One region of the Paenibacillus sp. FSL R5-0713 genome, then DNA from elsewhere that is predicted to be linked to it. Evidence: predicted binding sites of a transcription regulator. Region 1 holds the regulator's gene; the other holds the start of a gene.

Evidence for each region. The regulator CtsR, encoded in region 1, represses protease genes until heat stress. The targets are predictions, from matches to a motif close to ATGGTCAATAAAGGTCAAACA.
Region 2: clpP (ATP-dependent Clp endopeptidase proteolytic subunit ClpP) is a predicted target of CtsR. The motif match lies at 2,006-2,026, and genes of this name have one in related genera.

The regions. Positions count from the first base shown of each region.
Region 1 covers NZ_CP150229.1:5,937,550-5,942,824, reverse strand. The annotation lists rRNA gene MKZ12_RS26640 (23S ribosomal RNA) at 1-258, shown strand, start outside; rRNA gene rrf (5S ribosomal RNA) at 402-518, shown strand; gene MKZ12_RS26630 (GNAT family N-acetyltransferase) at 696-1,871, shown strand; gene MKZ12_RS26625 (CtsR family transcriptional regulator) at 2,332-2,793, shown strand; gene MKZ12_RS26620 (UvrB/UvrC motif-containing protein) at 2,825-3,349, shown strand; gene MKZ12_RS26615 (protein arginine kinase) at 3,378-4,448, shown strand; gene MKZ12_RS26610 (ATP-dependent Clp protease ATP-binding subunit) at 4,630-5,275, shown strand, end outside.
Region 2 covers NZ_CP150229.1:181,319-186,593, reverse strand. The annotation lists gene gap (type I glyceraldehyde-3-phosphate dehydrogenase) at 1-305, opposite strand, end outside; gene MKZ12_RS00910 (sugar-binding domain-containing protein) at 412-1,437, opposite strand; tRNA gene MKZ12_RS00905 (tRNA-Arg) at 1,864-1,938, shown strand; gene clpP (ATP-dependent Clp endopeptidase proteolytic subunit ClpP) at 2,115-2,711, shown strand; gene MKZ12_RS00895 (DUF4163 domain-containing protein) at 2,947-4,044, opposite strand; gene MKZ12_RS00890 (SIMPL domain-containing protein) at 4,434-5,186, opposite strand.

The DNA.
Region 1 (5,275 bases):
ATTTGAGAGGAGCTGTCCTTAGTACGAGAGGACCGGGATGGACGTACCGCTGGTGTACCAGTTGTTCCGCCAGGAGCACCGCTGGGTAGCTATGTACGGACGGGATAAACGCTGAAAGCATCTAAGCGTGAAGCCCCCCTCAAGATGAGATTTCCCAGTATGTAAGACCCCTTGAAGACGACGAGGTAGATAGGCTGGGGGTGGAAGTGCAGCAATGCATGGAGCTGACCAGTACTAATCGGTCGAGGGCTTATCCAATAGCAAGTTGTAATTCGCATGTTTCGTTTCGAATCTAGTTTTCAGAGAATGATCTCTGAAATGAAAATTGGTACATCACAGAACGTGTGTATGATTTTCAGTTCCATATCTGATTTCAAGAAGCTTTGCTTCGACAAATCGCGTTTGGTGGCGATGGCGGAGGGGTTCCACACGTACCCATCCCGAACACGACCGTTAAGCCCTCTAGCGCCGATGGTACTTGGACCGCAGGGTCCTGGGAGAGTAGGACGCCGCCAAGCGAAGAACCACTGCCGATGTTATTCGGTGGTGGTTTTTATTTGTTTATTTTAAGGGATGCGCAAGCATCTCTTATTTGACTTTATAGGAATCCTCTGACACACTCAAAGGGGTACATATATCAGATATCAGGCCATCATGGATTGATAACAACTCTAGTGAATGAGGTGTAGGAAGACATGGAAATTCAAAAATTGACGGTAGATGATTTTGAACCGGCGATGGCACTCTCCGAATACGCTTTTCAAGTAGTAATGAGTGAAGAACAAAAAGAAAAACGGCGGAGTCAATTTTCGTCACAGGATATATGGGGTGTATATGAGGACGGGCAGTTAGGAGCCAAACTTCACATTATTCCTTTTCAAACCTATATTCATGGTAGATCGTTCGAGATGGGCGGTATTGCGGGTGTAGCCACCTGGCCAGAGTATAGACGCAAAGGCTGGGTAGCGGGTCTGCTCAAGCATGCGTTGGAAGAAATGAATCGAAACAAACAAAGTATATCGTTCTTGCATCCATTCTCTTTTGGTTTCTATCGAAAGTATGGATGGGAGACATATGTTGAATTTAAACGGTATAAAGTGCCAACTGCTCATTTGCCTTCGAAAAAAGCGACACCTGGAACAATTCGGCGTGGGGATCCGGGCCTCAGTGTATTAAAGGAAGTATACAGTGCTTATGCTGAACGCTATAACGGAACGCTGGTACGGGACGATGCAAGGTGGGAGAATTCAGTTCTGGTTAATGGAAGCAGCCAAAAGGCTGTATATTACGATGAAGCTAATGCAGCACAAGGTTATCTTTTATATGAGGTTAAGGAAAATAAGTTTACCATTAAAGAGATTATCTATCTAAATGAAGAGGCTAGGCAAGGACTATGGACCTTTATTGCTAACCATGATTCCATGATCCAGGAAGTTACGTTACAGGCACCTGCCAGTGATACGCTTGCTTTCCAGTTGGATAATCCACGGATTCAGCAGGAGATCGTACCTTATTTTATGGCGCGTATCGTTAGTGTGGAACAGTTTATATCTCAATATCCATTTGCAAGTCAGGACTCACCAGTTCAGATTGTTCTACAGGTAGAGGATTCCCACGCTCCGTGGAATGAAGGAGTATGGCAATTGAACGTAGCAAAGAATGGAACAGCATCCATATGGAAAACTTCGGAGCCAGTTACTGATGATCAGACTATTAAGGTAGATATTCAAGCCCTTACTGCGGTGCTGATGGGATATCGCAGACCAACGGAAATGGCACGAATGGGAAGAATTCACGGACCGAACACAGCAATCAAGGCTTTGGAACAAGCAATTCCTGAACGGGAAACTTATTTACTCGATTTCTTCTGATTACTCTTCCCACTGTTCCTTTATCTTGATTAGCTTAGATAGAAATACGGAGTGATTGAAAGACAAAAGGACTTCTCCAGCAATTTTGGAGAGGTTTTTTTGTGTCTGGGGAATATTTCGTGTAAAATCGTAAAAAATGAATAGTGATCCCACTTGGCAAAACCACAAAATATGCTATAATGTATATAAAGTCAAAGAAAGTCAAAGTCAACTAAAGGTTTAATACTTAAGTAGCTTTCTTTCTACAATCTGATGCATGATCGCCACTATACGTGATTCATCTCATCGGAGGATCAAGGGAATATTAAAGGACCTTCGTGCTTCCTTCGCTCTCCTGTTGACTCCTGTGGAAGCAAGATTCGCTGTTTCCCTGATTGGTTAAATGGGTAGAGAAGGTGTACTCTGTGGGGGCGTGTGGGTCCTTATTGACTTAACGTTTCAGACAGTGGAGGATGATTGGATGCGTAATATCTCTGATATTATCGAACGATATCTGAAGAGTATTTTGCATGAAAGTCCCGAAGGAATGGTTGAAATTCAGCGTAATGATCTGGCAGATCAATTCTCATGTGTACCTTCCCAGATCAATTATGTCATCAGCACACGTTTTACACTCGAGAAGGGATACCTGGTAGAGAGTAAACGCGGCGGTGGTGGTTATGTTCGCATACAGCGCATTGAATTACCAGCCCAATCAGCTCTGCATAACCATTTGCACCATAGTATTGGTGATGAGATCGGGCAGACAGCTGCCGAAGGTTTGATTTATCAATTGGAAGAAGCACGTTTCTTGAGCAAGCGTGAAGCTGGGTTGATGCGAGCTGCTGTATCTAGAGAGGTTATATTGGTCAAACTTCCTTACCGGGATCAAATTCGTGCCAGAATGTTAAAGGCGATGCTAATATCTTTGCTCGGTAAATGAAAACTATCGGGGTCAAAGGAGGTACATCATTATGCTGTGCCAAGAATGCAATAAACGTCCGGCGACACTGCATTTTACGAAGATCGTAAATGGAGAGAAGACGGAATTCCATATTTGTGAGTCATGTGCCCGTGAAAAAGGGGAAATGATTCCTGGAACAGCAGGTGGATTTTCCATTCACAACTTGTTGTCCGGGTTACTTGATTTTGATCCAGCCGGCAAAAGTGGATCGGCAGGAACACCACCTGCAAAGGCACTTCAGTGTGAAGAGTGCGGTATGACGTACGCACAATTCAGTAAGATAGGCCGATTTGGCTGCAGTTCATGTTATAAATATTTTGACAGCCGTCTGGACCCTTTGTTCAAGCGGGTTCATGGTAGTACGTCCCATGTAGGTAAAGTACCTGCACGAGCTGGTGGTCGCATCAAGGTGAAACGTCAAATTGCTGATTTGAAGCGTGAGCTCCAAGAGAGCATCGCCCAAGAGGAATTTGAAGAGGCGGCTCAGATCCGTGACCAGATTCGAGAACTTGAAAAAGGAATAGCTCAGGAGTAAAGTTTGTCATGAGTAGGAGGGATGCGTAATGCCTAATCTGCGCTTTACAGAGAAGGCGCTCAGCGACTGGATGCGCAGTGATGCGGCTGATTCCGAAATTGTCATAAGCAGCCGTGTCCGGATTGCGCGCAACCTTCAGCATGTTCCGTTTCCGATGCTGGCTTCCAATGAGCAATCGGAAGAGGTACTGAATAAGCTGAGCGAAGTACTTCAATACGACGATGTTCATGCCTTTGGGGATTTTCATACTTTGGATCTAATCGATATTGACGAACTCGACAAACGGGTGCTGGTGGAGAAACATCTCATCAGTCCAAGTCTTGCGAATGAATCCAGACATGGTGCGGTTATTCTCAGTGAGGATGAGTCTGTCAGTATTATGATTAATGAAGAGGATCATCTTCGTATCCAGTGCCTCTATCCGGGGTTCCAGGTGAAAGAAGCCTGGGAGAAAGCTTCCGCAATAGATGATGCTTTTGAAGCGCACGTGGATTATGCTTTTGATGATCGCAGAGGATACTTAACCAGTTGTCCTACGAATGTAGGTACAGGTGTCAGAGCATCTGTCATGATGCACCTGCCTGCCCTGGTGATGACGCAGCAGATTGGCCGTATTTTAACCGCAGTTTCCCAAGTGGGATTGACTGTAAGAGGCATATACGGTGAAGGCAGCGAAGCTATGGGTAACCTGTTCCAGATCTCGAATCAGATTACACTGGGACAGACCGAACAGGAAGTCATCGAGAACCTGCATGGTGTTGTGTTACAGATGATTGGTCATGAACGTACAGCCAGAGAGCGGTTAATTACCGACTCCAGACTTCGAATTACGGATCGTGTCATGCGTTCTTACGGCATATTGTCTCATGCAGCTATTGTTGATTCCAAGGAAGCAGCACAGCGCTTATCGGATGTACGCCTTGGCGTGGATCTCGGCTTGTTGGATGGACTGTCGATCACGGTCATGAATGAGTTGAATGTGATGACACAGCCGGGATTTTTGCAGAAAACATTCGGGGAAGATATGCGCACAGATGAGCGTGACATCTATCGAGCTCAGTTGATTCGTGATACGATCAATGCAGCGAAGCAGTCCTAGCTTACTCTGATATTGTATTGAATTATGGTTTCATGCCGCATTGCGGCTTTTATATAATAAGGCATGTACGATGCCGAATGACTTTATTCGCAGCACGGCTGCAAACAAAAATGATATGAAGAATACGGCGGGGATGGTTTGAACCCCTCGTTTTATCCAAAACCATGGAGGTGCAGGAGATATGATGTTTGGAAGATTTACGGAACGGGCCCAAAAGGTGCTCGCACTCGCGCAGGAAGAAGCTGTCCGTCTCGGTCATAATAACATCGGTACTGAGCATATTTTGCTCGGCCTCATTCGTGAAGGCGAAGGCATCGCAGCCAAAGCACTGATCGGCCTGGGACTCGGATTGGAAAAAATTCAGGATGAAGTAGAAACGCTGATTGGCCGTGGCCAAGAGCAACCTACCAACATTGCATATACGCCACGTGCGAAAAAAGTAATTGAGTTGTCTATGGATGAAGCTCGTAAATTGGGCCATACCTATGTAGGCACAGAGCATATCCTGCTCGGATTGATTCGTGAAGGCGAGGGTGTTGCAGCACGTGTGCTCAATAACCTGGGTATCAGCCTGAACAAAGCACGTCAACAAGTGTTACAGCTGCTTGGCAGCAGTGAAGCTGTATCCAGCCATAATGGAACACCTGCCAATGTCAGCACACCAACGCTGGACAGTCTGGCACGTGACCTCACGGCATACGCCAGAGAGAATAACCTTGACCCGGTTATTGGACGTAGCAAAGAAATTGAGCGTGTCATTCAGGTACTCAGCCGTCGTACCAAGAACAACCCGGTATTGATTGGTGAACCAGGTGTAGGTAAAACAG
Region 2 (5,275 bases), 1.0 Mb from region 1:
TTCGTTGTGAAGAAACCAGTACATTCCAGAACGATATCTACGCCCAGGTCGCCCCAAGGAAGTTCTTCCGGGTTACGGTTAGCCAATACTTTAACTTCTTTGCCGTTCACTTTGAAGAAGCCATCGTGTACTTCAACATCGCCATCGAAGCGACCTTGAGTTGTATCATATTTGAGCAAATGAGCCAGCATTTTAGCGTCAGTCAAGTCGTTGATTGCTACTACTTCAATGCCCTCTACATTTTGAATACGGCGGAATGCCAAGCGTCCAATACGTCCAAAACCGTTAATACCTACTTTAATCATGAGTAAGTTCCTCCCAAGTTTTGATTAATTTTTTATGAAACTTATATATTCAAGACAGACGGTGAAGTCCGTCAAGACAACAATAGTTGTGTTGCAGAGTAAAACTTTATTCCATTTCAGCAACGATGACTTCGGCAGCTGCCTCATCAATAATCAGAATATCTTCCTGACCAAATCGTAACACGGAATGTATGGCAGCAGCTTTGCTTTTGCCACCTGCGATTCCAATCACAACATCGGTTCGTTCAATATCCTGAAGTCGCATCCCCAGTGTAAGCATGGTATGTACCACCTTACCCTGATCGTTAAAGTAATAACCGAAAGATTCAGATACGGCTCCCTGCTCCTGAAGTTCATCTATGATCTCCGTCGCAAGTTTACGTCTTGTCGCCATCTCCACGGCATCACCAATTCCATGAATAACAATCCGCGATTTTCGAATCAGCTGCAGAATCTCCTGAACACTGGGGTCCTGGATTAATGATTCATAGGCATGATCACTAAGCAAATCCGGTACATGCAGGAGTTTATATTGCGCTCCTACCCGTTTTGCCATCGTGGATGCAATCGTATTTGCCTGAATTTCAAGGCTTTCTCCAAGTCCACCGCGTGCCGGTACGAACCAGACACCTTTGAGCGATGTTGGCGGAGTCAGTTGCTCTGCGACTTCGGCCGTTGTTGATCCGCCAGTAACGGCGACAACGTCGTTGTCACTCATGATATTGCCGAGAGCCTTCGCTCCGGCTCTGCCCAGTTCCCTTTTGGCAAATGGAGATACGTCCGAATCACCAGGAACCACAACTACCTTTTGCAGACCGTAGGCTTGCTTGATGCGCTCTTCCAGCTCGGATAATCCGAACAACTCTTTGGCTACGGGCTCTAACTGCTGCAGCAAATCATACCCTGCCTCGCTGATCTTCATTCCTGCACTGTCAATTTCAATAAGTCCCTGAGCCTTTAACAGATCGGTCTCAGCCCTCAGAACCCGCTCGGTCATCTGCATGGAATTAGCTAACGTTCTCCGTCCGATCACATCCGATAACATGATCTGCTGCAGAATCGTATACCTCTTTTTCAAGACATCCATGAGATCAGGCAGAAGCTGCTTTTGTACTTCTAAAATCGTTCGCATGCTTTCCACTCCCGCAAGTTCTCGTTCCAAGCTCTCTTTCGTGGCCCTAAAACGTCCCGGGTTAACTTTTTAAGTCCCACGTCTATTCTACCTAAAACTGACGTGACATGCAAGTGTTTCAACGTGTTATTTCGACACACATTCAGCGATTGTACGCGCCTATTTTCACAATCCTAGACTTCCATGATCAAGGACTAGCTCACGCATACCATATATAGAAGAAACATGTGAATTCCATCTACATATCGCTCAGAATACATTTCATCGGGCATGTCCAAAACCTCTAATAGCATTTACTTAAATGCACTCTTTATCCACTCTTCTTCATCATGATCATTTTTAGGTTAATCCAAACCAATACACATCACGAATTGCTTGCAATTAAATATTTCATGAGCTATAATCATTATTGCTGTCACATAATGTGCGCCCGTGGTCCAATGGATATGACGTAGGCCTCCGAAGCCTGAGATCCAAGTTCGATTCTTGGCGGGCGCGCCACTTTTATTTAACAGCTCATAACCCTTTTAACCAATGAAACCGGAAAGGTTTCTTTTTTTTGCAAGTTAGTTTGACTTTCTTTGACTTTTTGTTTGGAATTGTTTATTATGTGGGTAATACGGTAACAGTTTAAATATAAGCACCAATAACATTTACATTCCGAGGAGGTTTTTCACGTGAGTTTTATTCCAATGGTCGTTGAACAGAGCAACCGGGGTGAGCGCGCCTATGACATCTACTCCAGATTGCTGAAGGATCGTATTATTTTCCTTGGTAGCGATGTTAATGATGTAGTGGCTAATGCCATTATGGCACAGATGTTGTTCCTGGCTGCGGAAGATCCGGAGAAAGACATTCACTTATACATCAACAGCCCAGGCGGATCGATTACAGCCGGTATGGCCATTTACGATACAATGCAATTCATCAAACCGGATGTATCTACCATCTGTGTAGGTATGGCGGCTTCCATGGGTGCATTCTTGCTGAATGCTGGTGCAAAAGGGAAACGTTTTGCGTTGCCTAACAGTGAAATCATGATTCACCAACCGCTTGGTGGTGCTCAAGGTCAAGCTTCGGACATCGAAATTCGTGCTCGCCGCATCCTGAAAATGCGTGATACCTTGAACCGCATCATCTCTGAGCGTTCAGGTCAACCTCTGGAGCGGATCGAGAAAGATACAGATCGTGACTACTTCATGAGTGCTGCTGAAGCTGCCGATTACGGTATCATTGATAAAGTTATTGAAAACGTGGGTTCCCAAGGCATCTAATATGCTGCCTGGAGACTAGCGGTAACATCACAGGGCGGGCTTCACCGATATAAAGGTGAGCCCGCCCTGTGCTATTTTCAACTAAACAGGCAAATATCACACCCGTTAGTGGAGTGCGTTGACTGGATAAACAAGAATCCCCCGTCAAAGCAGGATGACGGGGGATTCTTGTTATTATTTTTCATGAGAAGAATGTGATATGAGTGCTCTTGCTTAAAAGTTACCCTACGCGAACTTACTTGTCTGATGTTACGTTGCTAAACGGTTCCGTGCCCTTAGGCAGAATTTCCTTGTAAGTGAACTTCATTTCAGGGAAACCTTCCGCGTACGCTGTATATTCATACAACTGGAAGAACACAACTGCACCTGTTGGTGTCACATAGAAATCCTGGTCTTTATTTAACCCTTTGTAACCTTCCAGGTATCCACCGCGGGCTTTCAGTTGCTCGCCCACTTTTTTACCCAACGTCTCACGCATGGTTTTGTTATTTTGCAACACATCATCTAACGTAAGTTCCTTGCCTGTGTCCAGAGCAAAGGTGTGTCCCGTACGGGTTGTCATGCCGTGTGCTCCTGCATAGTCCTCATAACGTTGAGTGATCAAACCTAACACGCCGTTCTCATTGTAGGTCACGACATACGAAGTTTCAAAAGCATATGGACGTTTTGCGGTTGCTCCGCCGAATTCAGTGGTTTGTTTTTTGAAAGCAGCAACAGCCGTGTCCACTTCATCTTTGAGCACTTTGTTGATGGCCGCTTCAGCTTCTTTGCTGGCAAGTCCACTCACCTGCGGATATTGTACATCCACCTCCGCATTTTTCACAGTCACGTTTACTTTTGTCGATTTTACCTGCACATTATTTTGCTTCACTTTGCTGAGTGTCAACGTTTTGGTTTTGCCATCCCAATTTCCCTGTACACCCAGATAATCTCGCATTGCCGAGAATGGAATATATAATCGACCCTGAATCAATTTTGCTTCCACCTGAGGGTAATACCCGTTAATATAGACGTTTGGTTGTCCATCCATCAGGCTAACGGTCATCGCATTGTTGGCTGCTGTTACCGTATATGACTTCGTTTTAGCATCATATTTCAACGTTCCACCCGCTACATCTTTGACTGCTGTCAGCGAGACCCAAGTCGATCCACCTTGAAGAAGTCCTTTTTGAGTCAGTGTTTTCCCACCCGATTTCAGCGTTACCTCAGCTGGGGTTGTCACTTTCGAGGATACAGAAGCCGCCTGTACCGAACTCTCCTGCCATACCGAACCACTACCTACAATAATTCCTGCTGCAAGCAACGCACTTGTACATTTTTTCCATGATGTCATATATAAAACTCCTCTCTGAATTCACAATTAGGTATCATTGCGTATGTAATCCTGACCTGATCGCATATCTCATACGCTCACCTCTCTATTATAATTAACCCAATTTCGGAAAGGTTTACAGCTCGAGTTACAATGTTGATGAATATCAGACGCAAAATATAAGGGGATATGACCTTTTTGTCACGAACAACTATACAAAAAAGATACCAATAAACAGCATTTCACGTTGCTTCAAAAAGGTACACTTCTATCTAACTTCATTAAAGTTTGCTTTTCCAACAAAAAAAGACTCTGTCCACAGGACAAAGTCTTTGTCATTATTTCGTTGTACCCTTTAAATGACACTTATAAAGTGTTACTTGAGTTTACAATCATTAGTTCGATCTTATTTATTTCATTTCATACGTGATATTCAGGATTGTGCTTACTTTAACCTGGCCTGTTTCAATCTCAGTGCCACCTGCTGTATCTGCTGCTTTGGACATCAATGACTCACTCGCATAGAACACAGGTACATTCGCATCGCCTTGGCTTACGGAAAGAACAGCACCCAGTTGACGTTTAACTGCTTTTGCGATGGCGCCAGCTTTTACATCTGCATTGGCAACAGCTTTCTCAATCACTTGGGACTCATAAGTTTCCGGATTTTCTACAGTAAAGCGCACGTTCTCAATATTGTTCGCACCCGCACCTGAAGCAGCATCAAGCAGTTCGCCGATCTTGTCCATCTGACGATACGTGACTGTCAGTGTATGATGCGCTGTGTATCCTTTAATTTGTTGTCCGTCTTTTTCGCTATACGTATAGTTGGGTTGTACAGAGAACTGACTGGTTTGAATGTCGTCTGCACTGATCTTCCACGTATTCTTCAGCAAGTTGGATACTTTTTGAACTTTGGCAGCATTCGCTTTTTGAGCAGATGCAGCTGTCTCTGCAGTACTGTTCACACCAATGGACAGATAAGCAATATCAGGCTTCACCTGAATCTCACCTTTCCCCACGACATTAATCACATTCTGTTGTACGCCTTGAACCTCTGCAGCATAAGCATAGCTCCCTGGCGCAACCCAAGCGGTTCCTCCTACAAGCAACGTACTTGCCACCAGCACTGCACCAAACGGTTTCATCCATTGTTTACCCATCACGATAGCCTCCTTATGTGTTAACATCTCAAACTTTAATCGATTTGATACCTTAACAGACGGGACAAATTCCATAATGTTGCACTTGA